Regions from separate parts of the Kitasatospora sp. NPDC033851 genome, predicted to be linked through region 3. Evidence: riboswitches for the same ligand, from Rfam matches in the RefSeq annotation. Region 3 holds a riboswitch; each other region holds the start of a gene.

Region 1 (10,195 bases), on a different contig from region 3:
TACCAGCGGTACTTCTGCGGGTTCTCGCCGGTCTCCCGCATCCGGGTGATGATCTCGGCGTAGTCGTTGGTGCGCTGGCTGCCGCTGCACAGCTCGCCGTAGCCCTCGGGTGCGAGCAGGTCGAAGTTGCGCAGCAGGCCCGGGTCGTCCGGGTGCTCGCGGTCGTAGAAGCCCCGCGAGCCCTTCGGGTAGTCGGTGACGAAGAACGGGCGGTCGCGCCGGGCGGACAGCAACGCCTCACCCTCCCAGTCGAGTTCGGCCTCGGCGCTCTGCGGGTGTCCGATGCCCCGCAGTTCGGCGACCGCCTCCGCGTGCCGGATCCGCCCGAAGGAGCCCTTCAGGAGTTCGGCGAACGCCTGCGGATCCCGGCCGAGTTCGGCGAACTCCTTGGGCAGCTCGCGCACCGCGCTGTCGACCATGTGCACCACCAGGTCCTCGGCCAGCTGGACGACGTCGTCCCGGCTCGCGCCGGCGACCTCCACGTCCAGCTGGTGGAACTCGGCCAGGTGCCGGCTTGTCCCGGCGGTCTCCAGCGGTTCCAGGCGGACGTTCGGGGCGATGCAGAAGATCTTGTCGAAGGCGAGCAGCGAGGCCTGCTTGTACAGGATCGCGCTGGTCATCAGCTTGTAGCGGTGGCCGTAGAAGTCGATGTCCACCTGCTTGGAACCGCGCGCGCCGGGATCGGTCACCGGGCCGATGATCGGCGGCAGCAGCTCGACGAAGCCCCGGCCGCGCAGGAACTCGCGGGCCGCGGTCAGCAGTTGCTGCTGGACGCGGAGCGCGCTGCGGGTGGCCGGCGCGGTCAGGTGGCGGCCCGGATCGGTCGGGGGCATGGGCGTGGAGTCGGGCAGAGGCGTGGAGTCGGGCATGGTCGGGGTCCTGTTCTCTCGCGGAGGGTCTGGTGTCGGGAAGCGTCGGTGCTCGGCCGGTTCAGCGCACGGCGGGAAGGCCCCGGGGTACGGGTGGCTCGGCCGCCCGCGGGTCCTGGCCGTCGTAGCGCCGCTGGACGTGGGAGAGGGCGGCCAGCAGTCCCGCCGAGCCGAGGATGGGCGGGCGCCCGCCCTCGACGAGTCCGGCGATCGGCATCGAGCCGACGGCGGACCACTGCAGCCGCCCGTCCGGGTCCAGCGAGCTGCGCGTCCGCCCGGCGTTGTCGGGGTGCAGGCAGTACGGCACGTCGAGGTAGCCGGCCGCGAACGCCCGCACCAGGGCCCGCCCGAGGTCGGCGTCCAGGTCGAGCACCGCGCCGATCAGCGCCCTGGCCTCCGCCTCGACCCCGGTGTCCGGCGGCTCGGTGGGCCGCGGGCGGGCGCGCTCCGCCGCGGCGGCCGCGGCGGCGGTCTCCAGCGCCCGGACGTTCTCGGCGACGGTCGGGATGCGGTGCGCCTCGGCGGAGGTCTTGACGATCAGCCGGGCGGCGCCGCCGCGCACGGCGAGCCGCGCGGCGTCCTCCAGCAGCAGCCGCGCGCCACCGGGCGAGCGCGGGTACACGCCCATGTACGCGTACACCACGAGGTGCCAGTCGACGTCCGCGAGCAGTTCGCCGGCGATCCGGCCGAGCGCGGCCAGCGCCTCCTCGTCCTGGCGGGCGTTGGTCTGCTGGGCGTAGCTGAGCGAGATGCTGCGCAGGCCGTGCTGGCGGAAGAACAGCGCCTCCAGCACGCTGATGGCGATCAGCAGCGAAGGCGGGCAGAGCTGGCCCATCATGCAGCCGCCGAAGGTCTCCAGGTGCGGTTCAGCGCCGAACTCCCGGGTGGTGGAGAGGAGTTCGCAGCTGCGCCGCCAGCAGGCCACCGCCTCGTGGAGCGGGGTGCGGCCGTACGGCAGGCAGTAGGAGACCGGTCCGCCCTCGGTGGCGTCCAGGCCGGCTGCCAGCAGTGCTTCGAAGATCCGTTCCGGCGAGGCCGAGCCGTGCCGGACCTGCACCGGGAAGCCCGCGTCCGCGACCCCGCGCAGGACCGCCCGGGTGACGGCGACCGGGTGGGTGGCGATCGGGTAGCCGTTGAGACCCGCCCCGACGGCCAGGGCGCGGCGCGCGGCGTCGAGGTCGCCGGTGCGGGTGTAGCTGTCCAGGGTGATGGTGCCGACGGTGACGGCGGACGCCCCCCGGGTGGCGAGCAGGCCCGCCCGCATCGAGGCCGCCGCCGCCATGCCCATCCGGGGCTGGACCACCAGGGCGCCGGCCTCCGCGGCCTGGGCCACGAACGCGCCGAAGCTCGTCACAGCAGGACCCGGGAGTGCAGGCCGTCGACGAACTCACGGAACCCGGCCACCGAGGAGCCCTCTTCGAAGACGGCGTCGAAGCCGGCCGCGAGCAGCGTCCGCTCGCGGTCGGGGTCGTCGGCTCCGGCGATGCCGAGCTTGCCGCCGATGACGGTCGGTGTGCGCCGCAGTTCCGGGCAGGCGCGCAGGGCCGGGATGACCCGCAGACCCTCCTGGTGGCCGTGCCCGTTGACGCTGCTGATCACGATCAGGTCCGGCTCGATCCGGCGGCATTCGGAGAGCAGCAGCGCGTCCGGGACGCATGCGCCCAGATTCGTCACCCGATGCCCCATTTCCTCCAGCAGGAACTGCAGGAACACCAGGTTCCAGGTGTGCGAATCCGAGGCCATCGTCGTCACGACGACGTCCAGTCCGCCCCGTTCGGCATTTCCGTGCACCACAACTCAGCCCTCATCGGTAGAGATCGTCGATGGAATTCCGCCGACGCCCCGGCCGGCGGCCCGGGAATTCCGGCGCGTCGTCGGCGACGGCCCAGCCCCACGGAGAACGTTAGGAACGACGGGGCCCGGCAAGCGGCAGCTCGTGCGGCAAAAAGCGGCAGAATCGACGCCGGCGGATGCCCGGCCGGGGAGTCACCGCATCGTCAGCCCGCCGGCCCATGGCGGTTCAGCCCAGGGCGGTTCAGCCCGCCGGCTCACGGCGGTTCAGCCCGCGACGGCCAGCAGTGGGACGTCCCCGGCCGTCGGAAGCCGGAGTCCGGGCTCCTCCCGGACGAGGCGCCGGCACAAGTTGAGCACCGTGAAGCGCACGCCGTCACGGGCGGGCACACTGCGGATCAGCCCGCGGGACAGCAGTTCGTGCACCGTCGCCAGGCAGGTCTGCAGCGCCCAGCCGCTGCGCGCCGCCGCGTCCTCCCCCGACCAGTCCCCGGGCTCGTCCACGAGCACCGCCAGCAGGGCGCGCTGACGCTCCGACAGTGTCCGGATGGCCGGCTCCACCTCGTCCCGCACGTCACCGCGCGCGCCGAACACCAGCGGCGGCGCCGCGAGCGTGAACGGGACGGCCCCCAGCCGGGCCACCAGCTGGGCCGTGGACTGCACCAGCGCCCACCCCGCCGCGCGCTCCAACGCGCCCGGCAGGCCGTCCAGGTGGCGGCAGAGCTCGGCGACGGCTGGCGCCTCGGAGCGCTCCAGGGTGTAGCCGGGGCGCAGCCGGCACAGGTGCGAGAGCAGCAGCCGGACGGCGCCGACCTGCGCCAACGCCTCCGGATCGGTGTCGAGTTCGGGGGCCGGGACGGGCAGCGGCGCGAGCGGGATGACCTGGCCTCCGGGCAGCGGCCGGGCCTCCCGGGCGGTGATCAGCACCCGCAGCCCGGGGCAGTGGTGGAACAGCCCGTCCAACTGCCCGGCGTCCACCCCGCCGTCGGCGCCGTCCAGCACCAGCAGGGCGGGCCGGTCGCCGATGTGCCGGACGATGTCGTCCAGCAGGCCGCGCCAGGGCTGCGGGCCGCCGCCGCAGTCCACCCACCGCACCGACCAGCGGGCGGACAGGTGCAGCCGGCGGGCCACCTCCAGCGCGAGCCGGGTCTTGCCCACCCCGCCGAGTCCCACCAGCGAGACCAGCCGGTCCCCGTGCACGGCGAAGGCGTCGGCCAGTACCTCGGTCTCCATCTCCCGGCCGACGATCGCCCCGCGCGGCACCGGCGGGGCGGCCGGCTCGGCCACCGACTCGGCGACGAGCGGGTGCCGGCGGGCGGCCTCCTCGAAGTCCGTCCGGCTGCGGCCTTCCAGCCGCAGCGCGTCCGCCAGCAGCCGGACGGTCTCGTTGCGGGGCCGGCGCACCCGGCCGCTCTCCATGTCCCGGATCGCCCGCACACTGAGGGTCGCGTGGTCGGCCAGGCACTGCTGCGTCAGCCCGATCCGCTCGCGCCGTAGCCGCAGCAGCTCGCCGAAGCCCGCCGCCGTTCTCACCGCTTGCACCGATTGCCCGCCGTCCATGCCTCGTCTGCCCTTCGTGGTCCGGACTGCTCCTGAGGTCGGGCCGGCGGCGGCAGCAGCACTGGGCACCGCGCGGCCCGTGGTTCGGCCGTACGAGCCCCGGTGGTCAGGCTGTGGCCTCCGAACCGGTTCCCTCCGGTTCCCGATGCTCCAGGCTCGCCGTCTACGCCCGATCAACGATCGATCACCGGCCCCACCCGCGACCTTCACCCCGGCCTCACATCCCGCCCGACTGTCAGTCCCTCCTTGTACGGTCGGTCCCGGTGACAACGCTGCCGATCCGAGAGTGTGACGCATGTTCAGGACAGACCCGGAGACGCCCGACCTCTTCATCACCCCGGTCGAGGACGTCTTCATCCGCAACCACCTCGGGCCGCACCCGCGGCTCGAGGCGGCGACCTTCTCGCTCACCGTCGAGGGTCTGGTCGAGCGGCCCCTGCGGCTCGACCTGCACGCGCTCCGGGGCCTGCCGCAGACCCGCTTCACCGCCGTCCACGAGTGCTTCGGCAACCCGCTGCGCCCCGACGTGCCGACCCGCGCCGTCACCAACGTGGAGTGGGTCGGCATCCCGCTCGCCGCCGTACTGGACCTCGCCGGTCCGCGCCCGGAGGCCCGGCACGTCTGGCTGGAGGGCGCCGACCACGGCGCCTTCGCGGGCGAGAGCGGCGTGAACTACCTCAAGGACCTGCCCCTCGACCAGGCGGGCTCCGAGGTGTTCCTCGCGCACACCATGAACGGCGAGCCGCTGCCCCCCGACCACGGGTACCCGCTGCGGGCGGTGGCGCCGCGGATGTTCGGCACCAACTCGGTCAAGTGGCTGACCAGGATCGTGCTGGCCGCCGACCGCCCCGAGCACCTCTTCACCACCCGCCTGTACGTCCGCACGCTGCCCGGCGAGAGCGAGGCTCGGCCGGTCCGCGAGAAGGACGTCAGCAGCAAGCTGCTCACCCTGCGGGACGGGCAGTCCGTTCCGGCCGGGAGCTGTGAAGTGGCGGGCTACGCCTGGAGTTCCACCGAGGTGACGGCCGTCGAGGTCGCCGTGGACGACGCCGACTGGCAGCCCGCCGCCCTGGACGGGCGCGGCCCCGACCCCACCTGGCAGCGCTTCCGCCTGCGGTGCGACCTCGCCCCGGGCCCGCACCGCGTCCGCTGCCGGGCCACCGACTCCGCCGGGCGGGTCCAGCCGCTCACCGGGGACCGGAACGCCGTCCACGAGGTGCACGTGGTGGCCGAGGCGCGGGAGTCCGCCGGGGTCGGCGCGCGCCCGGCCGGGCGGTGATCGCCGGGGAAGCGAACAGACCGGGGCACAGGCGGACCGAACCGGGCGGGATGGGACGATACCTGCCATGTCTAGCAAGTCTCCATCGGTCCAGGGCGCCGGCGCCCCGCCCGACCCGCTCCTGCGTCTGCTGCTCGAACTGGGTGAGGCCCTGTTGGGCGGCGGTCTGCCCGTCCATGAGGTCGAGGAGGAGCTCCGCGGGCTGGGGCGGGCGCTGGGGGCTCCGCAGGCGCGGGTCGCGGCCCTGACCAACGGGCTGTTCGTCGCCCTGGGCGCGGACGAGGCCACCCGGTTCCAGCCGGTCGGCGCCGCGCTGCGGTTCGAGCAGACGGCCGCCGTCCTCCATCTGGTGCACCGGCTGCGCGCGGGTGAGCTCGACGGGCCCCGGGCGCTCGCCGAGCTGGACGGGATCCGGCGGGCGCCGGCCCGCTGGCCGGCGTGGGTGGCGGACCTCGGGGCGCTGCCGGTCGGGGTGGGGGTCTGCCTCTTCCTGCAGCCGGTCGCGGCGAACGTGCTGGCGGCCGGGCTCGGATCGTTGGTCGTGGCGGGGCTGACCGTGCTCGCACGGCGGTTGCCGTACCTGCGGCCGCTGCTGCCCGTCACGGCCGGGTTCCTGGTCGCGCTGCTGGTCCTGTCGCTGGCGCGGGCCTCTCTACTGGACGGCTCGTTGCGGACGATCGTGGCCACGCTGGCGATCCTGCTGCCGGGCGGGCTGCTGGTCACCGGGTTGTCGGAGATCGCCGCGGGTGCGGCCAGCGCGGGTACGGCCCGGCTGGTGTCCGGCGCGGTGCAGCTGGCGCTGTTCCTCGCCGGGGTGGCGGCGGCCGCGAGCGCGATCGGCATGCCGGCCACGGCGCTGGCCAATGTGCAGGTGGCCAAGCCGAGTTGGTGGGTGATCGGGCTGGGTCTGGCGATCGCCGTGGCCGGGGTGGTGGTCAACGTCAACACGCCGCCCTCGGCGATCCCGTGGATCGTCGCGGTGATCGCGGTCAGCGTCACCGTCCAGGTGGTGGTGGGATCGGTGCACGGCGCGGCGATCGGCGGCCTGGCCGGGGCGGTCTCCGCCGCGGTCGCGGCCACCCTGGTGCACTGGGTGCCGGGCGGTCCGCTCTGGCAGGTGCTCTACCTTCCGGCGTTCTGGATCGTGGTGCCGGGCTCCTTCGGCCTGTTGAACACCGCGCAGATCGAGGTCGGCAACGGCGCGCAGCCGGTGCTGGCGGCCGTGTCGGCGGTGTTCGGGGTGTCGATCGGCACCCTGATCGGCTCGGTGATCAGCCGGATCCCCCGCCCCTCCCTCCCCGTCCTGCAGCCTCGGGCGTGAGCCGGACGGCGGGAGAGGCGGCGGGAGGGACGGGGAGGAGCGGGGCGAGGAGGAGCGGCCGACGAACCCGGTCAGGAGTGGCGTAGCGCTTCGGTGAGGCGGTGCGCCGCCTCGGTGACGGCCTGGGAGAGCTGGGCACCGGGGTGGCGGGTGAGCCGTTCGATCGGGCCGGAGACCGAGACCGCGGCGACGACCCGGTTGGACGGGCCGCGGACGGGCGCGGACACGGAGGCGACCCCGAGTTCACGTTCGCCGATGGACTGGGCCCAGCCGCGGCGCCGTACGCCGCTGAGGGCGGTGGCGGTGAAGCGGGCGCCCTGCAGGCCGCGGTGGAGGCGTTCGGGTTCCTCCCAGGCGAGCAGGACCTGGGCGGCGGAGCCGACCTTCATGGGGAGGGTGATGCCCACCGGAACGGTGTCGCGCAGGCCGGAGAGCCGCTCGGCGGCGGCCACGCAGATCCGGACCTCGCCCTGTCTGCGGTAGAGCTGGGCGCTCTCGCCGGTGACGTCGCGCAGGTGGGTCAGGACCGAGCCGGCGGCGGCCAGCAGGCGGTCCTCGCCGGCGGCCGCCGACAGCTCGGAGACGCGCGGGCCGAGGATGAAGCGGCCCTGCATGTCCCTGGTGACCAGGCGGTGGTGTTCGAGTGCCACGGCGATCCGGTGGGCGGTGGGCCGCGCCAGGCCGGTGGCGGCGACGAGTCCGGCCAGGGTGGCGGGACCGGCCTCCAGGGTGGCGAGGATCGAGGTGACCTTGTCGAGCACACCGACGCCGCTCGTGTTGTCCATGGAATGGGTACTCCGTCTCAAATCCCGTGAGCGGCGGGTCGGCGCTGCTCACGGAGGCTCCGGGCGGGGAGCGGGGGTGGTCAGCGAGGACAGGCCGGAGAGGAAGTCGGCCGATTGCCTGCGCCGGGCACGAGACGGGTACGCGAAAGGGCCGGGGCGGGAAGCGCCCGGGCGAAGGACAGCACAGAGAGCACCGTGTCTCCTCATCTTTCCCGCGCCACAGTGGCGACAGGCCGGAGTTGGCACTGATCCCGGACGGCACGGCGCGTACTTCGGACGCCGGTCGACCGGGGAGTTGCCGGGGCTTCGTAGGGCCGGTCCCTCCACCCCTCTGGATGATTCGCGAAGAACCATACAAGACTCCCCGGGCAGCACGTCAAACCTCCACCCCTCACGCGCAGGCAGCGGCGGGCGGCCCGCCGGCCGGGCCTTCCCCGGTGGGCCCCCCGGTGGGCCCGATTCGTGGGAGAGTGGAGGAGTCGGGAGTTCCGGCCTGAGCGGTGGCCGACCTCCCCCCGGAGACACTCCAGAGGTCTCCCATGACACAGCTGAACGAGATCCGCTCCATCGCCCCGGAGGCCCTCGCCGTCGCGGGTGTGCTGGACCCGCCGGTCGCGGCCGGGGCGGGATCGCGGGGCTACGACGACTTCGTCGACCCAGGCGACCTGCCGGACTCCGCGCAACCGTGGCAGTGGCACTGGTCCCCCGACCTCCTGTCGCGGCTCGCGGAGGACAGCCGGCTGCAGGTGAAACTGGGCTACAGCTGGTTCGAGGCCGCGGGCAGCGCGGCCGGACCGGTGCGACTCACGCTGTACGGGGTGCCCCACCGGAGCCGGCACGCGCTGGCGACGCGCCTGGCCGAGGCCCGTCCCGCGGTCGGCGCGGTCTTCATCGCGGACGACACCCTGGAGCCGGAGCCCCGCTGGCAGTGGCCGCTGCGCCTCTGCGCCGTCACGACGGAGGCCGCCGAGGGCCTGTTCGCCGTGCTGGACCACGACGCGGAGGTAGCTCCGGTCATCGACGTGTACACCCTCGGCGAGCAGGACGGGGACTGCGACGTGCTGGCCGTCTCCGGCGCCGCCGAGCTCGACGCGCTGACGGCCGGCGGCGGCCTCAGCGCCGTCTGCCTGGCCTGGTGCGCCCCACAGCCGCCCGACCCGCACCAGCTGGCCCAACTCGACGCGGCCGCGCGCAGGCTCGACGCCTCCGGCTGGGTCGTCGCGGACCTCTCGGCGACCGGCGCGGTCGACTGGCTCGACCGGTTCGTCCGCCATCTCTCCGAGAACCTCGCCCTGGACGAGGCAGCCGGCCGCGCCGGCTCCTGGCTGACGGTGGCCCACCCCGGGCTCGCCGAGCACCACGCGGTGGCCGAGGGCCTGGCGGCCGCGGTCGAGCCACCCCCGGCCCCCGCGGTGCCGCCACCCCCGGTCGAGCCGGCCGAGCTGCCGGCCGGTGGCTCGGCCGAGCCGTACGCCGGTGGCCTCGGCGGGCAAGCGGCGGACGACCTCCGTCTCTCCGACCGGCGGCCGCCGCTCGCGGCCCTCACCGACCGGATCCGCCGCGCGGCCGCAGGCGTCCGGTTCAACGGGATGCGACTCGGCGGGGTCGTGGCCGACGCCGTCCGGGAGGTCCGCCAGGCCGGAGCGGCGCCCGGCGTGACCAACGACCGCTACCTCCAGGCACTCGTCAGCGACCAGCAGACGGGCAACCGGCTCCTGCACGCCTTCCACGCCGGCGCGGTGAACGAGATCCACCTCCGGGTGGGTCCGCACAGCGCCGAGTGGCACCAGATGGCGTCCGCGTTCCCCGAGCAGGGCCTGGAGTTCCGGGGCGGGGCGGCGCGCCTCACGGTCGCCTTCGACGAGGAGCGGGACCAGGCACTCCTCCACGAGCCCGTGGAGGTCTTCCTGCCCCGGCGGGGCGCCTCCAGCGAGGCCGTCTTCCCGGTGACGGTCGGCGCCCAGGAGCGGGAGATCCGGTGCACCGCGCGCGTCTACTACCGCAAGCGCCAGCTGCAGCGGCTGGTGATCAGCGGCCCGGTCGCGGCGTCCGACGACCCCGTGGACGGGCGGGAGATCGCGATCAACGGCGAAGCGTACGACTCGCTCGCCGAACCGCCGAGTCGGCACGACGACACCGACACCGGCGCGGGCGCGGGCGCGGGCGACGCGGCCGACAGCACGGCAACCGACGCCCGCTCGGCGACGATCCGGATCGTGAGCGACGAGGTCCTGGTGGTCGGCACCGGCGAGAACGGCCCGGTGCGGATCCCGGATCTCGACCGGTTCCGGGCCGGAATCCGGGGCCTGCTCAACCAGTCCGTGAACGAGGACGCCGCCGCCACCGGCGCCGGCCCCGGCCCCGGCTCACCCGCACCGGTCGGCCTGCTCCGCGGCCTCGCCCAGCAGGGCAGCTCCCTCTACCAGCAGTTGGAGCAGCAGGGGTGCGGCGGTTTGAAGGACGCCGCGTCGCTCCAGCTGGTGTCGGCCGAGACGGCCGAACTCTGGCCGCTGGAGTTCGTCTACGACTACGGGTATCCCGCCGACACCGCCAAGCTCTGCGACGGCTGGCAGCACGCCCTCGAAACCGG
Region 2 (10,195 bases), on a different contig from region 3:
AGCATCGCCAGCCCGCCCAGCAACCGGATCCGCTGCTGCTCCAGCGGCAGCGTCGGATAGCCGGTCTTGGTCACGTTGTAGCCGTCCACCACCAGGTGCACCTGCGGGATCGCCAGCAGCTGGTCCAGCAGCGCCGGGTCGTCCTCGGCCAGCCCGCGCCGCGCCACGTCGTGCGGCGAGGCCGCCCCCGGCACCACCGCCTCCACCAGGTCCGCCGGGCGGATCTGGGAGACCGGCAGCGCCAGCTCCCGCTGCAGCCCCTGGGCCGACTGCAGCACGGTGTCCAGCAGCAGCCGCAGCCGCATGTCCTCGACGCTGCGCCCCTCGCGAGCCGACCGGCGGCCCTGCTCGGCGGCGTTCTCCAGCTCGGAGACCCGGTGCTTGAGCCGCCGCGCCTCGGTCTCGGCCGCACTGCGCTCGGCCGCGCCCTGCGCCTTCGCGGCCTCCAGCTCCCCGGCCAGGCGGCGCGCCTCGGCCTGCGCCCGGCGGGTGTCACTCTCCAGCGACCGCACCTTCTTGCGCAGCGACTCGGCCTCCCGCCGGACGCCCTCGAACTCCGCGCGCTGCCGCTCCAGGTCCGCCCGTGCGGCGGCCCGCACCTCGGCCAGCTCGGCCTGCAGCTTCTCCGCGAGCCGGGCCGCCTCCGCGGCCGCGTCCTCGGCGCCTGCCCGCTCGACCTCCTCGCCGACCTCGGCGACCAGCCGGCTCCAGCCCGCCGAACGCACCAGGTAGGCGGCGGCGGCGACGTCCATCGGATCGGCGGCGCCCGGGACACTGCCCGACTCCAGCGCCCTCACCAGGTCCGGCTGCCCCAGCCGCAGCCGCTCCGCTATCCGCACCCGGAACGCCGGCTCCGCCTCCAGCGCGGCCGCCAGCGCGGTGGCCGCGTACTTGGCGCGCCGCGCGGGGGTGAACTTCACGTACTGACGCAGGCTCTGCGGGAGCTCGCCCGGCGGCAGTCCGCCCAGCGCGTCCGAGGCCAGCCCGACCACGCGTCGGCGCACCCCCTCGGGCAGCGGCCGGTCCAGCTTCTCGGCGACGTGCTCCGACCCGGGCTCAGCGGACTCGGAGGGCTCAGGGGACTCAGAGGTGTCAGGGGTGTCTGGAGTGTCTGGGGTGTCTGGGGTGTCGGGCGCAGCGCTCTCCGCCGGTCCCGTCCCGGCGTCCGGCACCTGCTCCTGCGCAGCGGGCCGAAGCCCCTGCGCTTCGCCGGGCTCCTTCGCTGCGTCCACCACGTCCTCGGCTCCGATCCTGTTTCCGGCGGGGTACGGCCGCGACCGCCCCCTGTCGTCACGCTCCGTGCGTCTTGTCTGTATTGTCCCGTGCGGCGGACGGGCGCGCGGCGCACCGCCCACCACACCGGCGGGGATCAGCCCTGCTCGGTCGGGGCCTCCGCGCCCTCGGCACCCGGGCGGGCCACCAGCTCGACCTGGTCCACGGCGTTGCACCAGCGGCAGCGCACCGACTCGATGGTCTCGCTCAGCACCTCGGTCTCCTCGACCTTGGAGTCGCCGGCCAGGTCGAAGTGCAGGAACTCGGTGACCCGCGCGCTGCGGGTGACATCGAACCGGGTGAGGTTGCCGCACAGCGTGCAGCGCCAGCGCGTCTCGGCGGTCAGGGCGGGGACGGTCATCGGGGGGTCCTCTCGGGTGGTCCCTGCGTGGGCCAGGCGCTCCCCCCGGAGCCCCGGCATCGGCGGCGGGAGGCGGGATTGCCCGCCCCAAGCCTATTGCCTGGGGCAACCATCGCGACCACCGGTCAGCGGAATAGCGGGGCTAGTCCACCTGCCGTAAACCGCCGTGTCACCTGCGGCGCCCGGAGGGATGCTTGGCCGCATGGCGCTCGCGGCCCCCGACCACACCGCCGAGCGGGGCGGCCGGCCGGAGGCGGCCGCCCCGGCGGTCACCTACGCCCTGATCGCGGTCAACACCCTGGTCTTCCTGCTCGGCCCGGCCGCCGGACTCAATCCGCTGTACGGCACCGGCCAGGCCCGGGTCTGCGCGGAGCAGCGGTACGAGCAGCGCTGGGGCGCCGTCCCGGCCGAACTGCTGACCGGGCGGCCGCTGACCGCCGCGCAGTTGACGGAGGCCCCCGACCCGGTCCCCGGCTGCCCGGCCGCCCCGACCCCGGGCAAGCACCCGGCGCTGTCCGCCCTCACCGGCCTCTTCCTGCACGCCGGCTGGCTGCACCTGCTGGGCAACCTGCTCTTCCTCCACGTCTTCGGCCCGGCCGTCGAACGGCGGCTGGGCCGGGCCCGGTACGCCGTCTTCTACCTGGCGGCCGGCAGCCTGGCCACGTACGGCTTCGCGCTCGCCGAGGCGCACGCGCCGGATTCCACCCGGGTGCTCATCGGAGCGTCCGGCGCGATCTCGGCCGTCCTGGGCGCCTATCTGCGCCTGCACCCGCGCGCCCGGGTGACCACCCTCGTCCCGCTGTTGTTCTTCCTGCCGCTGCGCTTCCCGGCCTGGCTGGTGCTCGGCCTCTGGTTCGCCCTGCAGTGGTGGTCGGTGCATTCGGCGGGCCCGGGGGTGGCCTACCTGGTCCACGTGATCGGCTTCTCGGCCGGCTTCCTCTACACCTGCACGGTGGTTCGCCACCCCTCGCGACGACCCGGCTGACGCCCGATACGCTGGCGGCACCCCACAAAGGAGCCCGAACAGTGATCACCGCCATCGTCCTGATCAAGACCAGTGTCGACCGCATCCCGGAGATCGCCGAGGCCATCGCCGCCATCGAGGGCGTCAGCGAGGTCTACTCGGTGACCGGCGGATACGACCTGGTGGCGATGGTCCGGGTGCGCCGCCACGACGACCTGGCCGAGGTCATCCCGGGCCGGCTCAACAAGGTCCCGGGCGTGGCCCACACCGAGACCCAGATCGCCTTCCGCACCTACTCCCAGCACGACCTGGAAGCCGCCTTCGCCCTCGGCCTGGACGAGTAGCGGGGCCGGGGCCTCAGCCCTCCCGGCGGGTGTCCACGACGCAACGCCCGCCCTCGTTGCGGTAGTTCCAGGCCGCGCCGTCCGTGACCAGCTCCCGAACGGCGGTCAGGAAGCGGTCGATGTGCTCGTCCGGCGTCCCGGCGCCGAAACTCACCCGGATCGCGTTCAGGCTGCGCTCGCCCGGCAGCGAGGGCTCCGGCGCACCGCACTCCGACGGCGGGGTGTCCTCGTCACCGAGCAGGGTCCGCACCAGCGGGTGGGCGCAGAACAGGCCGTCGCGCACCCCGATGCCGTACTCGGCGGACAGCGCGGCCGAGAAGTGCGAGCTGTTCCAGCCCCGGACGACGAAGGACAGCACGCCCACCCGGGCGGAGCCGGCGCCGAACAGGTTCAGCACCTTGACCTGGGGGATCCGCGCCAGCCCCGCGGTCAGCCGGTCGACCAGCTGCCGCTCGCGGGCCTCCAGCGCGTCGAAGCCGGCCTCGCTCAGCGCCCGGCAGGCCGAGGCGATCGCGTAGGCGCCGATGACGTTCGGCGAACCGGCCTCGTGCCGGGCCGGGCCGGTGTGCCACTGCACGGCCACCGAGCCGTCCGTCTCCCGGGCCACCGTGCGGGTCGCTCCGCCGCCGGCCAGGTACGGCTCGGCCGCGTCCAGCCAGTCCGCCCGGCCGGCCAGCACCCCGGCGCCGAACGGCGCGTAGATCTTGTGGCCGGAGAAGGCGATCCAGTCGACGTCCAGCTCGCGCACCGAGACCCGGTGGTGCGGGGCCAGCTGGGCGGCGTCCAGCACCACCCGGGCGCCGTGCCGGTGCGCGGTCTCGGTCAGCTCGGCGACCGGCCACAGCTCGCCGGTCACGTTGGAGGCGCCGGTGACGCAGAGCAGCTTGGGCCCCTCGGGCGCCTCGGTGAGCGCGGCGTCCAGGGCGGCCACCGCCTCGGCCCGCGAGCGCGGCGCGCGCAGGTAGGTGACGCCCAGTCCGGCGTGCGCCCAGGGCAGCAGCGAGGCGTGGTGCTCGGTCTCGAAGGCGAACACCCGGGTGCCGGCCGGAACGGCGCCGGCGAGCAGGTTGAGCGAGTCGGTGGTGGCCCGGGTGAAGACCACCTGGTCGCCCTCGCGCAGGTCGAGGAACTCGGCGACGGTGCGGCGGCTCTGCTCGAAGAGGTCGGTGGACAGCTGCGAGAGGTACCCGGCCCCGCGGTGCACGCTGCCGTAGTACGGCGCGTAGGCGGCGACGTCGTCCCACACCCGCTGCAGCGCCGGCGCGCTGGCCGCGTAGTCGAGCGCCGCGTAGCCGACCTTGTCACCGCTGGCGAGCGGGACCTGGACGTCGGCGCCGAGGACCGCGAGGGGGGTGCCGATCTCGGTGGCGATTTCGGTGGAGAGAGACATGAGGATGCACTCCTTCGGGGGTGTGGGACCCCGGGAGTGCCAAATCGTCGGGCGTCCGCGCTTGCCGCACGGACGGTTTGCCGTGGCGACCCGGTCCTCACCCAGGGCACCCCGCCACGGACGGAGGGTTGCCGGACAGCAAGCTGGGGCTTTGGCGCTGTCACTCATGACCTGCCGAAGACTCTAGGTCGGGTCCAGCGGGTGGTCAAACGGGCATCCACCATCCGGACAGCCGGGGAGCCCGCGCCGGCGTACCGGCGCGGGCTCCCAACTACCGCTTCAGCTCCGGCTGGTGGCCTCCGACCAGCGCCGCAGCAGGTCCTGCGCGGCGCCCGAGTCGATGGCCTCCGCCGCCCGCGCCATGCCCGCCGCGAGCTGCTCCGCCAGCGGCGCGTCGCCCAGGTCGAGCGCGACCAGCGCCGCCGCCGTGTTCAGCAGGACGGCGTCCCGCACCGGCCCGCGCTCGCCCGCCAGCAGCCGGCGCGCGACCTCGGCGTTGTAGGCGGGGTCCCCGCCGCGCAGCGTCTCGATGCCGACCAGTTCGATGCCGACCTCCCGCGGGTCGAAGGAGGTCTCGGTGACCACCCCGTCGCGCACCACCCACACCCGCGAGGTGGTGGTGATGGTCAGCTCGTCCAGCCCGTCGTCGCCGCGGAAGACCAGCGCCGTCGAGCCGCGCCGGGCGAGCACGCCGGCGATCAGCCCGGCCAGCCGGGTGTCGAAGCAGCCGATGGCGTGGGAGGTGACCTTGGCCGGGTTGGTCAGCGGGCCGAGGATGTTGAAGGCCGTCGGCACCCCGAGGTCGCGCCGGGCGGTGGCGGCGTGCCGCATCGAGGGGTGGAACTTCGCCGCGAAGCAGAAGGTGAGTCCGACCTCCTCGGCGACCTGGGCGACCCGCCGGGCGGAAAGGTCCAGCGCCACGCCGAGCTTCGCCAGCACGTCCGAGGACCCGGTGGACGAGGAGGCGGCCCGGTTGCCGTGCTTGACCACCTTGGCGCCGGCGGCCGCCGCGACGATCGCCGACATCGTGGAGATGTTGACGGTCTTCGCCCGGTCGCCGCCGGTGCCGACGATGTCCACCGCCGGGCCGGGGATCTCCAGCGGTTCGGCGTGCGCGTACATCGCGTCCACCAGACCGGTGACCTCGTCGACCGTCTCGCCCTTGGCCCGCAGCGCGATCATGAAGCCGGCCACCTGGGCGGGGGACGCCTCGCCGCTCATGATCCGGTCCATCGCCCACGCGGTGGACGAGCGGTCGAGGTCCTCCCCCCGCAACAGCGCCGCCAGGATGTCCGGCCAGGAGCGGACCACCTGCGCGGGGTCGCTACCGCCGTTCGCAGGGTTCACGTTCACCATGGCTGACTCCAGCTGTTGTCGGTTCCCCCGCTCCGGGGGACGTCCGTACGGTTGGGAGCCAGCCTATCCAGCGGCGGGGCGCCTACGGCCCTGTCTTCTCTAGTACTGAGACACCGCCGCTCAGCGGCCGGCCGGAGCCCGCTTCGCCAGCCGTGCCCGCAGCAGGGTGGCGACCGCCTCGGCCAGCGCCACCGGGTCCACCGGTCGGGAGATCGCGGCATCGGCCCGGCTCCAGGCGGCGAGCCAGGAGTCCTGCGGCCGGCCGATCAGCACCAGCACCGGCGGGCAGCCGTAGATCTCGTCCTTCAACTGGCGCCCGAGCCCCAGCCCGCCGGCCGGGACCGCCTCGCCGTCCAGCACGCAGAGGTCCACGCCGCCCTTCTCCAGTGCCTTGAGCACCGCGGGGGTGGTCGCGCACTCCAGGTAGGACAGCTCGGGAAGATCCTCGGCAGGCCGGCGGCCGAGCGCCGTCAGCACCTGCTCGCGGGTGTTGCGATCGTCGCTGTAGACGAGGACGGTGAGCGTCTCATCGGTCGTGTACGCCATGGACCCTGCTCCCTCAAGTGTGATCCGGACCACGTTCGCCTGATCCGGATGCTACTCCCGATCACCCTCCGCCGAGGGCCCCTCGCGCACGTTCCTGCTCAAGGCGCCGCGCCCTGGTCTCACCCGCCTGGAGGACGGCCCGTCACCCGGGCCCGCCCAGTCCACCCGTACGGCCGACCCCGGCCTCTCCCCCCTACCTCCCGCGGCTACTCCGACCGTGCGGCGACGCGCCGGGCAACGGGGTCGTAGGCTGCCCCGAGGAACCGTCAGAAAAGGGACACGCCGCTGCTCAGCCCCCATCCGGGCACCCCGTCGCCCCCCAAGCGGGCATACCGCACGCACCGGACACTCCGAGGGACACCCCCCGGCGTGAAGACGGAATAAGGGACCGACATAATGTCCGTCGTGGCGACAGCAACAGCAGTAGAAACCGGGCACGCGCACGGATCGGTCAACCGGCCGAACATGGTCAGCGTCGGAACGATCGTCTGGCTCAGTTCCGAGTTGATGTTCTTCGCGGCCCTCTTCGCGATGTACTTCACGCTCCGCTCCGTCAAGGGAGCCGAGTTCTGGACCGAGAAGGCTCACGCCCTCAACGTGCCGTTCTCCTCGGTCAACACCACCGTCCTGGTGCTCTCCTCACTCACCTGCCAGCTCGGCGTGTTCGCCGCCGAGCGCGGTGACGTGAAGAAGCTCCGCATGTGGTTCATCATCACGTTCATGATGGGCGCGGTCTTCATCGGCGGCCAGGTCTTCGAGTACACCGAGCTGGTCAAGAAGGACGGCCTGTCGCTGTCCTCCGACCCGTACGGCACGGTGTTCTACCTGACCACCGGCTTCCACGGCCTGCACGTGACGGGTGGTCTGATCGCCTTCCTGCTGGTCCTGGGACGGACGTACGCAGCCAAGCGCTTCACGCACGAGCAGGCCACCGCCGCGATCGTCGTGTCGTACTACTGGCACTTCGTCGACGTCGTGTGGATCGGCCTGTTCGCGACCATCTACCTGATCAAGTAACCAGCTGATCAGGTCGCTGGCCACCGGCTGCGGCCCCCGCCCTCACCGGCGACGGGCCGCTTCTGCCGGTGCCGACGCTCCCACCGACCGACCGCGCGCGCAGCCCTTAGACAGGCAGCCTCGTGCCGGCCAGACCGGCCGCCGGGTGCACCCACCAGTCGACCAGATCCTGACACCGGGGTTATTCCGTGAAAAAGCTCTCCGCACGACGGCGCCACCCATTGGCGGCGCTGGTCGTCCTACTTCTCGCCCTGGCGGCAACCGGGGGGCTGTACGCCGCGTTCGCTCCCGCCGACAAGGCGCAGGCCGACGTCGCCGCGCAGTCGCTCGCGATCGATGAGGGCAAGAAGCTCTTCGCCGTCGGTTGCTCCTCCTGTCACGGCCTGAACGGCCAGGGCGGCAGTGACGGTCCTAGCCTGGTCGGCGTCGGCTCCGCCTCCGTCGACTTCCAGGTCGGTACCGGCCGCATGCCGGCCCAGCAGCCCGGCGCCCAGGTGCCGCGCAAGAAGAACATCTACACGCAGGCCGAGATCGACCAGCTCGCCGCCTTCGTGGCCTCCCTCGGTCCCGGCCCGGTGACCCCGAAGGAGGAGCAGTACACCTCGACCAACCCGGAGGACATCTCCAAGGGTGGCGAGCTGTTCCGCACCAACTGCGCCCAGTGCCACAACTTCGCCGGCCAGGGTGGTGCCCTGACCAAGGGCAAGTACGCCCCGTCGCTGGAGGGCGTGGACGCCAAGCACATCTACGAGGCCATGCAGACCGGCCCGCAGCAGATGCCGTCGTTCCCGGACACCACCATGCCCGAGGAGCAGAAGAAGCAGATCGTGGCCTTCGTCCGCCACACCACCAGCGAAGAGCCCAACCCCGGCGGTCTCACGCTCGGCAGCCTCGGTCCGGTGACCGAGGGCCTGTTCGGCTGGATCTTCGGTCTTGGCACGCTCATCGCGGTCGCGATCTGGGTCGCCGCCCACACCACCAAGGCCAAGAAGTCATGAGCCACGACATGTCAGAAGAGAAGCTCCCGGAGTCGCACGGCTCCGCCGGCGAGGTCGCCGACCACGGCAACCCCTTCGCCGACCCGGGCCTGCCGGCCCACGAGCCCCGTCGCACCGACATCGACGAGCGGGCCGCGCAGCGGGCCGAGCGCCAGGTGTCGCTGATGTTCGTGATCTCGATGCTCGCCACCGTCGGCTTCATCGCCTCGTACGTGGCCATCGACCCGGACAAGATCGTCTACATCTTCCCGCTGGGCAAGGTCAGCGCGATGAACTTCGCGCTGGGCCTGACCCTGGGCGTCGCCCTCTTCATGATCGGCGCGGGCGCGGTCCACTGGGCCCGCACCCTGATGTCGGACGTCGAGCTGCCGGCCGAGCGTCACCCGATCGAGGCCTCCGACGAGGTCCGCGCGGACGTCATCGACCAGTTCAAGACCGGTGCCGCCGAGTCCGGCTTCGGCCGCCGCAAGATGATCCGCAACACCCTCATCGGTTCGATGGCGCTGGTCCCGCTCTCCGGCGTGGTCCTGCTCCGCGACCTCGGCCCGCTCCCGGAGAAGAAGCTCCAGGAGACCGGCTGGAAGGAGGCGACCCCGGCCAAGCCGCTGCCGCTCGTCAACATGAACACCCTGCAGCCGATGAAGCCCGAGGACATCGCCATCGGTTCGCTGACCTTCGCCATGCCGGAGGGCCTGTCCACGCACGACGAGGACTTCCAGCAGCGGATCGCCAAGGACGCCCTGATGCTGGTGCGCATCGCGCCGGACGACATCAAGGACGACAAGTCCAGGGAGCTGGGCTTCGAGGGCATCCTCGCCTACTCCAAGATCTGCACCCACGTCGGCTGCCCGATCAGCCTGTACGAGCAGCAGACCCACCACGCGCTCTGCCCCTGCCACCAGTCGACCTTCGACCTGGCGGACGGCGCGCGCGTCATCTTCGGCCCGGCCGGTCACCCCCTGCCGCAGCTGAAGATCACCACTGACGACAAGGGCAACCTGGTCGCCACCGGCGACTTCGCGAAGCCTGTCGGCCCGAGCTTCTGGGAGCGTGCTCGATGAGTAGCGCGAGCAGCACCACCACCGGTGCCGCCAAGCCTTCCAGCACGCGTGCCAAGCCCACCAACAAGTGGGAAGCCGCGGCTGACTGGACGGACGGCCGGCTGGGGATCTACTCCCTCGCCAAGGCCAACCTGCGGAAGATCTTCCCGGACCACTGGTCCTTCATGCTGGGCGAGATCTGCCTCTACACGTTCGTCATCATCATCCTGACCGGTGTCTACCTGACGCTGTTCTTCAAGCCGTCGATGGCCGAGGTCGTCTACAACGGCTCGTACGTGCCGCTCAAGGGCATCGGGATGTCCGAGGCGTACGCCTCGACGATGAACATCAGCTTCGAGGTCCGCGGCGGTCTGCTGATCCGTCAGATCCACCACTGGGCCGCCCTGGTCTTCGTGGCCGCGATGCTCGTGCACATGATGCGCGTGTTCTTCACCGGCGCGTTCCGCAAGCCGCGTGAGATCAACTGGGTCTTCGGCTTCCTGCTGCTGGTCCTGGGCATGTTCGACGGCTTCTTCGGCTACTCGCTGCCGGACGACCTGCTGTCGGGTACCGGTATCCGCTTCATGGAAGGCGCGATCCTCGCCGTCCCGCTGGTGGGCACCTACGTCCAGATGTTCCTTTACGGGGGCGAGTTCCCCGGCACCGACATCATCCCGCGGTTCTTCACGATCCACGTGCTGCTGATCCCGGGCATCATGCTCGGCCTGCTGGTGGCGCACCTGATCCTGGTCTTCTACCACAAGCACACCCAGTGGGCGGGCCCGGGCAAGACCGAGAAGAACGTCGTCGGCATGCCGCTGATGCCGGTCTACATGGCCAAGGCCGGTGGCTTCTTCTTCCTGGTGTTCGGCATCATCGCCGCCATGTCGGCGATCGCCTCGATCAA
Region 3 (10,195 bases):
GCTCAGCAGCCGCCGGCCACCGCTGGGATGATCGAGACGCTGGCGCCGTCCTTGATCTCGGTCGCCAGGCCCTCGGCGAAGCGCACGTCGTCGTCGTTCACGTAGACGTTGACGAAACGGCGCAGCTTGCCGGCGTCGTCCAGGATGCGGGCGGAGATGCCCGCGTGGTTCTGCTCCAGGTCGGCGATGACCTCGGCCAGGGTGACGCCCTCGGCGGTCACCTCGGCGGCGCCGCCGGTGTAGGTGCGCAGGATGGTGGGGATGCGGACGTTGGCGCTCATGGCTCTCCTTGCGGGTGGGGCCTCACGGGGGCGGAGGTGGTTCAGGCGGACACGAGGCCGGCGGCGCGGAAGGAGTCCAGCGTCGGGCGGATGACGGCGGTCATCCCGGCGTCGGAGACGGCGTCCAGGGTCTTCAGGCCGTCGCCGGTGTTGATCGCGACGGTCTCCTTGGCCGGATCCAGCCGTCCGGTCTCGACCAGCTTCTTCAGCACGCCGACGGTCACCCCGCCCGCGGTCTCGGCGAAGATTCCCTCGGTCCGCGCCAGCAGCCGGATCGCCGCCACGACCTCGGCGTCCGTGACGTCCTCCACCGCCCCGCCCGTCCGGCGGGCGATGTCCAGCACGTACGGGCCGTCGGCCGGGTTGCCGATCGCCAGCGACTTGGCGATGGTGTCCGGCTTGACCGGCTTGATCACGTCCCGGCCGGCCTTGAAGGCGGCCGACACCGGCGAGCAGCCCTCCGCCTGGGCGCCGAAGATCCGGTACGGCCGGTCCTCGACCAGGCCGAGCTTGATCAGCTCCTGCAGCCCCTTGTCGATCTTCGTCAGCTGCGATCCCGAGGCGATCGGGATCACGATCTGCTCCGGCAGCCGCCAGCCGAGCTGCTCGCAGATCTCGTACGCCAGCGTCTTGGAGCCCTCGCCGTAGTACGGCCGCAGGTTGACGTTGACGAAGCCCCAGCCCTCGCCGGCCGGGTCGCCGATCAGCTCCGAGCAGAAGCGGTTCACGTCGTCGTAGTTGCCCTCGATGCCGACCAGCTCGCCGCCGTACACCCCGGCCATGACGACCTTGCCCTGCTCCAGGTCGTGCGGGATGAACACGCAGGACCGGAACCCGGCCCGGGCGGCCGCCGCGCCCACCGCGCCGGCCAGGTTGCCGGTGGAGGAGCAGGACAGCGTCGTGTAGCCGAACGCCCGCGCGGCCTCGATGGCGCAGGCCACCACGCGGTCCTTGAAGGAGTGGGTCGGGTTCCCGGAGTCGTCCTTGATGTGCAGCTGGGCGGTGAAGCCGAGCTCCCGGCCCAGGTTGTCCGCCTTCACCAGCGGGGTCCAGCCCGGGTTCAGGTTGGGCTTGGAAGCCACGTCGGCCGGCACCGGCAGCAGCGGCGCGTAGCGCCAGACGGAGGCCGGACCGGCCTCGATCCGCTTGCGCAGCTCCTCGGCGCCCTCGCTGCCGAATTCGTAGGCGATCTCCAGCGGGCCGAAGCACTCCAGGCACGCGAAGTCGGGACCGAGCGGGAATCGGGTGCCGCACTCCCGGCAGGACAGCGCGACGGCGGGGCCGAGGTCCACGGAAACAGGTGCGACAGTGTCGATAGCCATGATGGCGAGGCCTCTCTCCTCATCTTCCCCGCGGCGCGGACGCGCCACAGGCCGGAATTGGCACCTGTCCCGCCGGGGCCTGTCGAGAACAGCCGCGCGAGAAGGTTGCCGGGACGTCAACGGGCCGTTCCCTCAGTCCCTCTGGATGAGCTTGTGAAATTGTGGTGGTACTCAGCGGCGACCCCGGCGTGCGAAGGTCCGGCCGCTGTACGAAGACTGTATCCGAAGGCGTCAATCCTGAACGGGACCGTCCGCCACGCGAGATGAGCCGTCCCACCCCACCCGCCGAGGAGACTTCCGTGCCCGCCGAACCGACTCCCGAGCTGCTTCCGCAGGCGGCGTCCTGGCTGCGCCGCCGCTCCTGGAGCGCGGCCGACCGGCCGGTGCGCACCCTCCTCGCGGCCAAGGAACGCACCGGGCGCACGGTCAGCGTCGTCCTCCCCGCCCTGGACGAGGAGGCCACCGTCGGCGACATCGTCCGCACCGTCCGCCGCGAGCTGATGGAACGCCTCCCGCTCGTCGACGAACTCGTCGTGGTCGACTCCGGCTCCTCCGACGCCACCGCCGCCGTCGCCGCCGAGGCCGGCGCCCGGGTCGAGCACCGCGACGCCATCCTGCCCCGGCTGCCCGCCGCCGCCGGCAAGGGCGAGGTGCTCTGGCGCTCGCTGCTGGTCACCCGCGGCGACATCGTCTGCTTCGTGGACGCCGACCTGCGCGAGTTCGATCCGGCCTTCGTCTCCGGCATCGTCGGCCCCCTGCTGACCGACGAGTCCATCCAACTGGTCAAGGCCATGTACGACCGTCCTCTCGAGACGGAATCCGGTGCCGTCGTCCCGGCCGGCGGCGGCCGCGTCACCGAACTCGTCGCCCGCCCCCTGCTCAACCTCCACTGGCCGGAACTCGCCGGTTTCGTCCAGCCCCTCGGCGGCGAGTACGCGGCCCGCCGCTCACTGCTCGAACGACTGCCCTTCCCCACCGGTTACGGCGTCGAACTCGGCCTGCTGGTCGACGCGTTGGAGCTGGTCGGCCTGGACGCCCTGGCCCAGGTGGACGTCGGCGTCCGGCACCACCGCCACCAGGACGGCCAGGCCCTCGGCCGGATGGCCGCCACCATCTACCGCACCGCCCTCGAACGCCTCGACCGCGCCCACCGGCTCAAGGCCTCCGCCGACCTCCTCCTCCCGCAGCTCACCCAGTTCACCCGCGACCCGCAGACCCGCGCCTTCACCGCCCACACCCACCCGGTGACCGCCCTGGAGCGCCCCCCGATGCACACCGTCCCCGAATACGCGATCCGCCACTGACCGAGGGCGGCCCCGGGTGAACTGAGGACGGGCCCCGGGTTTGCCGCGCCTGACCCACGGCAACATGCCAACCATGGGCGATCTCACGACCGAACGTTCGAGTGCGACCGGCACCGCCCCCGTCCTGGTGGCATCCAACCGGGGACCGGTGTCGTTCAGCACCGCCGACGACGGCACGCTGACCCTGCGGCGCGGCGGCGGGGGCCTGGTCTCCGGCCTCTCCGCGATCGACGACCCGAACGCGGTCTGGGTCTGCGCCGCCCTGGGGGAGGCGGACCGCAGAGCCGCCGAGCAAGCCCCCCGCGGCCGCCTCGACCTGGCCGGCCACGACGTCGGCGGGCAGGCCGTCCGGATGCTGGCCATCGACCCCGAGACCTTCGCCCGCGCCTACAACGGCGTCGCCAACTCCACCCTCTGGTTCGTCCACCACCTGCTCTACGCGACCCCCACCGCGCCCTCCTTCGACGCCGCCTTCCGCACCGAATGGGCCGCCTACCGGGCCTACAACGCCGCCTTCGCCGAGGCCCTGGCCGCCGAAGCCGCCCCGAACGCCGCGGTCCTGGTCCAGGACTACCACCTCTCCCTCACCCCGGCCCTGCTCCGCGCAGCCCGCCCCGACCTGCGGATCGGCCACTTCTCGCACACCCCCTGGGCCCCACCCGAGTACTACCGGCTGCTCCCCGACGACGTCGCCCGCGCCGTCCTCACCGGCATCCTGGGCGCCGACCGGGCCGGCTTCCTCACCGAGCGCTGGGCCCGCGCCTTCGCCGCCTGCTGCGCGGACCTCCTCGATGCCACCGTCGACCACGAGGCACTCACCGTCACCCTCGACGGCCGCACCACCCGCCTCGGCGTGCACGCCCTCGGCGCCGACGCCGACTTCCTGCGCGAACGCTCGCACCGCCCCGACGTCGACGAACGCCTCGCCGCCCTGCGCGAAGCCGTCGGCGACCGCCGCACCATCGTCCGGGTCGACCGCACCGAGCTGAGCAAGAACATCGTCCGCGGCCTCCAGGCCTACCGGCACCTGCTCCGCACCCGCCCCGAGTGGCACGACCGGGTGGTCCACATCGCGTTCGCCTACCCGTCCCGGACCGACCTGGCCGAGTACCGGAACTACACGGCCGCCGTCCAGGACCTCGCGGAAGAGATCAACGACGAGTTCGCCACCCCCACCTGGCAGCCGCTGATCCTGCACGTCAACGACGACTTCCCGCGTTCCCTCGCCGCCTACCGTCTGGCCGACGTGGCCCTGGTCAACCCCATCCGGGACGGCATGAACCTGGTGGCCAAGGAAGTCCCGGTGGTCTCCGACCGCGGCTGTGCCCTGGTCCTCTCCCGGGAGGCGGGCGCCCACGCGGAGCTCGCCGACGACGCCCTGACGGTCAACCCGTACGACGTCATCGCCACCGCCGACGCCCTGCACACCGCCCTCACCATGCCCGAGGAGGAGCGCGCCGACCGCACCAAGCGCCTCGCGGCGGCGGCCACCGCGCTCCCCCCGCAGCAGTGGTTCCTCGACCAGCTCTACGCGCTGGTCCCGCTCAACTCCCAGTGAGGGCCTCCCCCAGCGCCCCCAACAGCTCCACCACGCCGGCCGGGCCCGGGACCACCAGGTCCGCCCGGTCGGCGAGTTCGCGCACCGGCGCGTCCCCCACCGCCCCGCTGCACACCAGCAGCCCGGCCACGCCCTCGCCCCGCAGCTTCTCCACCGCCGCGAAGGCCGCCACGTCCCCCAGGTCGTCCCCCGCGTACAGCACCGAACGGGCCCCCCGCTCCCGCAGGAACCCGGTCAGCGCCGCCCCCTTGTCCACCCCCGGCGGCCGCAGCTCCAGCACCAGCCGCCCGGGCTCCACCACCAGTCCGTACTCGGCCGCCAGCTCCCCCACCGGCGCACGCAGCAGCTCCAGCGCCTCCTCGGGCGCCGCCGTCCGCCGCGTGTGCACCGCCACCGAGCGCCCCTTGTCCTCCACGCCCGTCCCCGCCGGCGCCCCGGCCCGCGCCAGCACGCCCGGCAACGCCTCCCGCACCCCCGCCACCCCCGGGTGCACCTCCGGCGCCGTCACCTCGCCGTCCTCCCACCGCTCGGCCCCGTAGTGCCCCAGCACCACGACCCCCGGCACCCCGGCCAGCCCGCCGTACTCCACCGCCAACAGCGCCGGCCGACCCGTCACCACCACCACGGACCGCACCGACGACGCCAGCACCCGCAGCGCCCCCGCCACGCCCGGGTGCGCCCTGGCCCGGCTCGGGTCCGCGACGATCGGCGCCAGCGTCCCGTCGAAGTCCAGCCCGATCACCGCCTCCCGGGGCGCCCGCAGGATCGCCCGCACGCCCTCCCGTCCGGCCTCGGTGCCCGGCGCCCACGTCTCTTCGAATCCCAAACCGAATCCCATACCGGGGCACATACCCCCGGCCCCGGCGCGGAACGCCCGGCTCAGCGGGCCTCCCTCCGGGCGGCCCGCACCCGCCGCAGCCGGTTCACCAGCACCGGTGCGTGCGCCAGCGCCTCCTCCCGGTCCAGCAGCGCGTTCAGCAGTTGGTAGTACCGCGTGGAGGAGAGGCCCAGCTCCTCGCGGATCGCCCGCTCCTTGGCGCCCGCCGTCCGCCACTGCCGCCCCTCCAGCGCCAGCACCGCCCGGTCCCGCACACTCAGCTCGCCCACCGCACCCACCTCCACACCCCTGCGCCCGCCACTACGGAGTGTCATTCTCCCGCGCGACCCCGACACACACTGCTCGCCCCACCGCTCCCCCGCCGCCGCTAACGTCGCCCCATGACCACGCCCAGCTTCGCCCTGCACATCCCCGCCGCCGACCTCGAACCCGACCCGCTCGACCCGTCCCAGATCGTCTCCGGCGCTCCCGAGGTCACCGGCAAGGTCCTCGCCGAGTCCGCCGACGGCCGTCAGCTGCGCGGCATCTGGCAGATCACCCCCGGCGTGGTCACCGACGTCGAGGCCGACGAGATGTTCGTGGTGCTCAGCGGCCGGGCCACCATCGAGATCGAGGGCGGCCCGACCCTGGAGGTCGGCCCCGGCGACTGCGCGGTCCTGCGGGAGGGCGACCGCACCACGTGGACGGTCCACGAGACCCTCCGCAAGGCCTACGCGATCACGCTCCCCTGAGCGACTCTTCTGCATGAAGACACGTCGAGGCCCGGCCCGGGAACCCCCGGGACCGGGCCCGCCGTACGGACTACTTGCGGACCCGCGCCGCCTCCTGCGCCGCCGCGTCCTGCAGCCCCCCGAGCACCACCTTCGGGTCCCCCGTCGCGGCCTGCCCGATCCCCGCCTTGATCCGGTTGCTGACCTCGCCCCACGCCGGGTCCCCGAACGGGTAGAAACTCGCGTTGGTCAGCCCGACCGCGAACTGCTTGAGGTCCGTGTGCTTCGGGTCCGTCGACATCTGGTCGAAGGCGTCCTGGGTGACCGGCAGCAGGTTGTACTGCTCGTCGAACTTCAGCTGGTTGTCCTTGGTGTAGACGAACGACAGGAACTTCTTGATCTCGTTCTTGTGCCCGTTCGCCTTGAACGCCATCATCCAGTCCGCGACCCCGAGGCTCCCGGTCCGCCCCACGCCGTCCTTCTTCGGGATCGGCGCCGTCCCGAACTCGATGTTCCCGGTGGTCGCCATCCGCAGCAGCGTCGGATGCCCGTTCAGCATCGCGACCTTCCCGGCCGCGAAGTCCTGGAACACCGGGGTGCGGTTCATCTTCCCCGGGTCCGGGTACGTCAGCCCGGTGCTCACCAGGTTGCTCTTCAGCCAGCCGAACGTCGCCTGGTTCTGGGCGCTGTCGATGGTGTAGTTGCCCACGTCGTCGGAGATGCTCCCGCCACCGCTCAGCGTCCACAGCATGGACTCCGCCGGCGCCTCCTCCGGCCCCAGCGGAAGCCCGTACGGGGTCACCCCCGGCACCTTGGCCTTGATCTTCTCCGCGTCCTGCTTCAGCTCGCTCCAGGTGGCGGGCGGCTGCGCGATCCCCGCCTGCCGGAACATCGCCTTGTTGTAGAAGAGCACCCGCGACGAGGACACGAACGGGATCCCGTACTGGATTCCGAGCACCTGCCCGGCGTGCGCGAAGGTGTCCAGGAGGTCGACCTGGGTGTCCATCGAGAGCACGTCGGACGCCGGGTACAGCCGACCCGCCGCGACCTGGTCGGCGAAGCCGCCGGTCTGCAGCAGGTCCGGCGACTTCCCGGCCGCGATCATGTCCTCGACCTTCTTGCCGATCTCGGTCCAGCTGTCGACCTCGACACTGACCTTGATCCCGGGGTTGGCGGCCTCGAAGGCCTTGGCGACCCCGTCCCAGTAGTGCTTGGAGTTGGTCTCCTGGCTCTCCCCGTAGTCCGCGGCGACCAGCTTGAGGGTGACGGTCCCCTGGTCCTGCCCGCTGCACGCGCCGACCGCGGTGAGTGCCAGGGCTCCGGCCAGCACACTGCCGAGCACACGGGTGGGAACGTGGACGCGCCTGTTCAACGCGGGTACCGCCTTAGGGGAAGAACTGCCGCCGGAACGAGGGAATCCGGCAGGGGGGAGGCGCCACACTGCCAAACCCGCCGACCACTGGTCCACACCACTGGGCCGCCCCGCACCAGTAGTTACCGAAGTGCCCGGAGTCGTTGCACGATGCGCAACACCAGCGCCCGATTCACCCCCGGACAACCGTCCGGACACCCCTCGTACGCCCCGCCCAAAGCCCCGCAGACCCCCACGGCTGCGACAAAGCTCACCCAGTATGGACCAGACCAATCCGACAACTGGACTAGACCTCTTCTATCCACCAAGGGAAACTGTCCTCCGTGAAGCACGTCATCGCACTCGATGTAGGCGGCACCGGCATGAAGGCCGCGCTGCTCGCCCAGGACGGCTCCGTGCTGTTCGAGGCACGCCGACCGACCGGGCGGGAGCACGGCACGGACGCCGTCGTCGCCGCCATCCTCGACTTCGCCACCGACCTGGCGGCCGAGGGGCGCAGCCGCTTCGGCGTCGCCCCGCTCGCGGCCGGCGTGGCCGTCCCGGGCACGATCGACGAGAAGAACGGGATCGCGGTCTTCTCCGCCAACCTCGGCTGGCGGGACCTGCCCCTGCGGGGACTCCTCGGCGAGCGCCTGGCCGGCCCCGACGGCACCGCGATGCCGGTGGCCCTCGGCCACGACGTGCGTTCGGGCGGCCTGGCCGAGGGCCGGATCGGCGCCGGCCGGGGCGTCGACCGCTTCCTGTTCATCGCCCTCGGCACCGGCATCGCCGGCGCCATCGGCATCGGCGGCCGGATCGAGGCGGGCGCACACGGCTACGGCGGCGAGATCGGCCACGTCGTGGTCCGCCCGGGCGGACCGCAGTGCGGCTGCGGCGCCCGCGGCTGCCTGGAGACGCTGGCCTCCGCCTCCGCCGTCTCCCGCGCCTGGGCCGAGGCCAGCGGCGACCCCGACGCCGACGCGGCATCCTGCGCCGCCGCGGTGGACGCCGGGGACGACCGCGCCCGCGCAGTCTGGCAGCGGGCCGTCGACGCCCTGGCGGACGGCATCGTCCTCGCCCAGAGCCTGCTCGACCCGTCCACGGTGATCGTCGGCGGCGGGCTGGCCGAGGCCGGCGACACCCTCTTCGGTCCGCTGCGCACGGCGGTCACCGAGCGCCTGACCTTCCAGATGCCCCCGAAGGTCGTACCCGCCATGCTCAAAGACACCGCAGCGTCCCTGGGCGCGGGCCTGCTCGCCTGGGATCTGCTGCTCTCCATGGAGGTGACCGCGTGACCACCGCGGACCGTGACCGTACTGCCCTGGCCGGCGCCCGCCTGGTCCTGCCCGGCGGCGTCGTCGAGGGCGACCGGCTGGCCGTCGAGGGCGACCGCATCGCGGCCATCGCGAGCGGCGAGCCCGAGCCCGATGACCTCGACCTGACCGGACACACCGTCGTGCCCGGCTTCGTCGACCTGCACGTCCACGGCGGCGGCGGCGCCTCCTACGCCTCCGGCATCGCCGAGGAAGCCCTGACCGCCGCCCGGACCCACCTCGAACACGGCACCACCACCACGGTGGCCTCCACCGTCACCGGCGAGATCGACGACCTCGCCCGCCAGGCCGCCGTACTCTCCGAACTCGTCGAGGACGGCGTCCTGGCCGGCATCCACTTCGAGGGCCCCTTCATCTCCCACAACCGCTGCGGCGCCCACCGTCCCGACCTGCTGCGCGACCCCGACCCCGCCCTGGTCCGCAAACTCGTCGACGCCGCCCGCGGCCACACCGCGATGGTCACCCTCGCCCCCGAACTGCCCGGCGGCCTCGACTCCGTACGGATGCTCGCCGACCTCGGCGTGATCGCCGCCGTCGGCCACACCGACTCCGACTACGCCACCACCCTGGAAGCGATCGACGCCGGCGCCACCGTCGCCACCCACCTCTTCAACGCCATGCCCGGCATCGCCCACCGCGCCCCCGGCCCCATCGTCGCCCTCCTCGAGGACGAACGGGTCACCGTCGAACTCATCAACGACGGCGTCCACCTGCACCCCTCCGTCCTCGACCTCGCCTACGGCACCGCCGGCCCCGCCCGCGTCGCCCTGATCACCGACGCCATGGGCGCCGCCGGCATGGGCGACGGCCTCTACCCCCTCGGCCCCCTCCAGGTCGAAGTCAAGGACGGCGTCGCCCGGCTGGTCGAGGGCGGCTCGATCGCCGGCTCGACCCTCACCCTGGACGTGGCGTTCAAGCGCTCGGTGACGGTCAACGGCCTGACCCTCCGCCAGGCCGTCGAGTCGCTGTCCGCCACCCCGGCCCGGCTGCTCGGCTTGAGCGACTCCATCGGCACGCTGGAGACCGGCAAGCTCGCCGACCTCGTCGTGGTCGACTCCGACAGCTTCGACCTGGTCGCCGTCATGCGCCGCGGCCGCTGGGTCCTCGGCGGCGAGAGGTTCTCCACCGTCAAGCCCGCCTGAGCGACGCCGACGGCCGCCCTCCCCGACGGGGACGGGCGGCCGTGGTGTGTCCTGCGGAAGGCCGGATCAGCCGTTGGGCTCGATGATGATCTGGTCGATCAGGATGGGCCCGGAGGGCGCCGTGAAGGTGACCGAGTTCGCCCCGGCCTGGAACTGCGGGAGTATCCAGGTGGTGAACCAGTTCGACGACGGGTCCTTGCTGCCGGGCGCCCAGTTCTTGTACCCCAGCCCGCTCGGCCAGTCCTTGCCGTTCACCGAGGCCGCGCCCTGCACGAGCGCACCGGTGTTGTTGTAGCGCACGGTCAGCTTGTACGTCCCGGCCGTGGCGACCTCGCCGTTCCAGGTCACCGAGCCG

The links. A riboswitch is a leader RNA that binds a small molecule or an ion and turns the genes downstream of it on or off. The one in region 3 is predicted to bind S-adenosylmethionine.
Region 1: it holds a riboswitch for S-adenosylmethionine, as region 3 does, so the genes downstream of both, ACZ51D_RS22515 (IclR family transcriptional regulator) here and thrC (threonine synthase) in region 3, are expected to answer to the same signal.
Region 2: it holds a riboswitch for S-adenosylmethionine, as region 3 does, so the genes downstream of both, ACZ51D_RS27240 (aminotransferase class V-fold PLP-dependent enzyme) here and thrC (threonine synthase) in region 3, are expected to answer to the same signal.

What each region holds. Positions count from the first base shown of each region.
Region 1 covers NZ_JBVIRL010000011.1:224,712-234,906, reverse strand. Annotated here, with positions in the region: gene ACZ51D_RS22545 (asparagine synthetase A) at 1-869, opposite strand, end outside; gene ACZ51D_RS22540 (methylaspartate mutase) at 931-2,223, opposite strand; gene ACZ51D_RS22535 (cobalamin B12-binding domain-containing protein) at 2,220-2,612, opposite strand; gene ACZ51D_RS22530 (helix-turn-helix domain-containing protein) at 2,928-4,193, opposite strand; gene ACZ51D_RS22525 (molybdopterin-dependent oxidoreductase) at 4,516-5,499, shown strand; gene ACZ51D_RS22520 (threonine/serine exporter family protein) at 5,567-6,820, shown strand; gene ACZ51D_RS22515 (IclR family transcriptional regulator) at 6,892-7,605, opposite strand; SAM riboswitch class I at 7,806-7,947, opposite strand; gene ACZ51D_RS22510 (hypothetical protein) at 8,145-10,195, shown strand, end outside.
Region 2 covers NZ_JBVIRL010000016.1:46,191-56,385, reverse strand. Annotated here, with positions in the region: gene ACZ51D_RS27260 (NYN domain-containing protein) at 1-1,028, opposite strand, end outside; gene ACZ51D_RS27255 (hypothetical protein) at 1,370-1,633, opposite strand; gene ACZ51D_RS27250 (rhomboid family intramembrane serine protease) at 1,836-2,618, shown strand; gene ACZ51D_RS27245 (Lrp/AsnC ligand binding domain-containing protein) at 2,660-2,941, shown strand; gene ACZ51D_RS27240 (aminotransferase class V-fold PLP-dependent enzyme) at 2,955-4,331, opposite strand; SAM riboswitch class IV at 4,384-4,503, opposite strand; gene trpD (anthranilate phosphoribosyltransferase) at 4,611-5,687, opposite strand; gene ACZ51D_RS27230 (response regulator) at 5,808-6,233, opposite strand; gene ctaE (aa3-type cytochrome oxidase subunit III) at 6,630-7,250, shown strand; gene qcrC (cytochrome bc1 complex diheme cytochrome c subunit) at 7,439-8,248, shown strand; gene qcrA (cytochrome bc1 complex Rieske iron-sulfur subunit) at 8,257-9,309, shown strand; gene qcrB (cytochrome bc1 complex cytochrome b subunit) at 9,306-10,195, shown strand, end outside.
Region 3 covers NZ_JBVIRL010000061.1:3,257-13,451, forward strand. Annotated here, with positions in the region: gene ACZ51D_RS42430 (MoaD/ThiS family protein) at 3-281, opposite strand; gene thrC (threonine synthase) at 323-1,603, opposite strand; SAM riboswitch class I at 1,620-1,755, opposite strand; gene ACZ51D_RS42440 (glucosyl-3-phosphoglycerate synthase) at 1,927-2,907, shown strand; gene ACZ51D_RS42445 (alpha,alpha-trehalose-phosphate synthase (UDP-forming)) at 2,981-4,465, shown strand; gene otsB (trehalose-phosphatase) at 4,452-5,303, opposite strand; gene ACZ51D_RS42455 (DUF3263 domain-containing protein) at 5,345-5,617, opposite strand; gene ACZ51D_RS42460 (cupin domain-containing protein) at 5,684-6,034, shown strand; gene ACZ51D_RS42465 (extracellular solute-binding protein) at 6,105-7,385, opposite strand; gene ACZ51D_RS42470 (ROK family protein) at 7,709-8,659, shown strand; gene nagA (N-acetylglucosamine-6-phosphate deacetylase) at 8,656-9,840, shown strand; gene ACZ51D_RS42480 (carbohydrate-binding protein) at 9,907-10,195, opposite strand, start outside.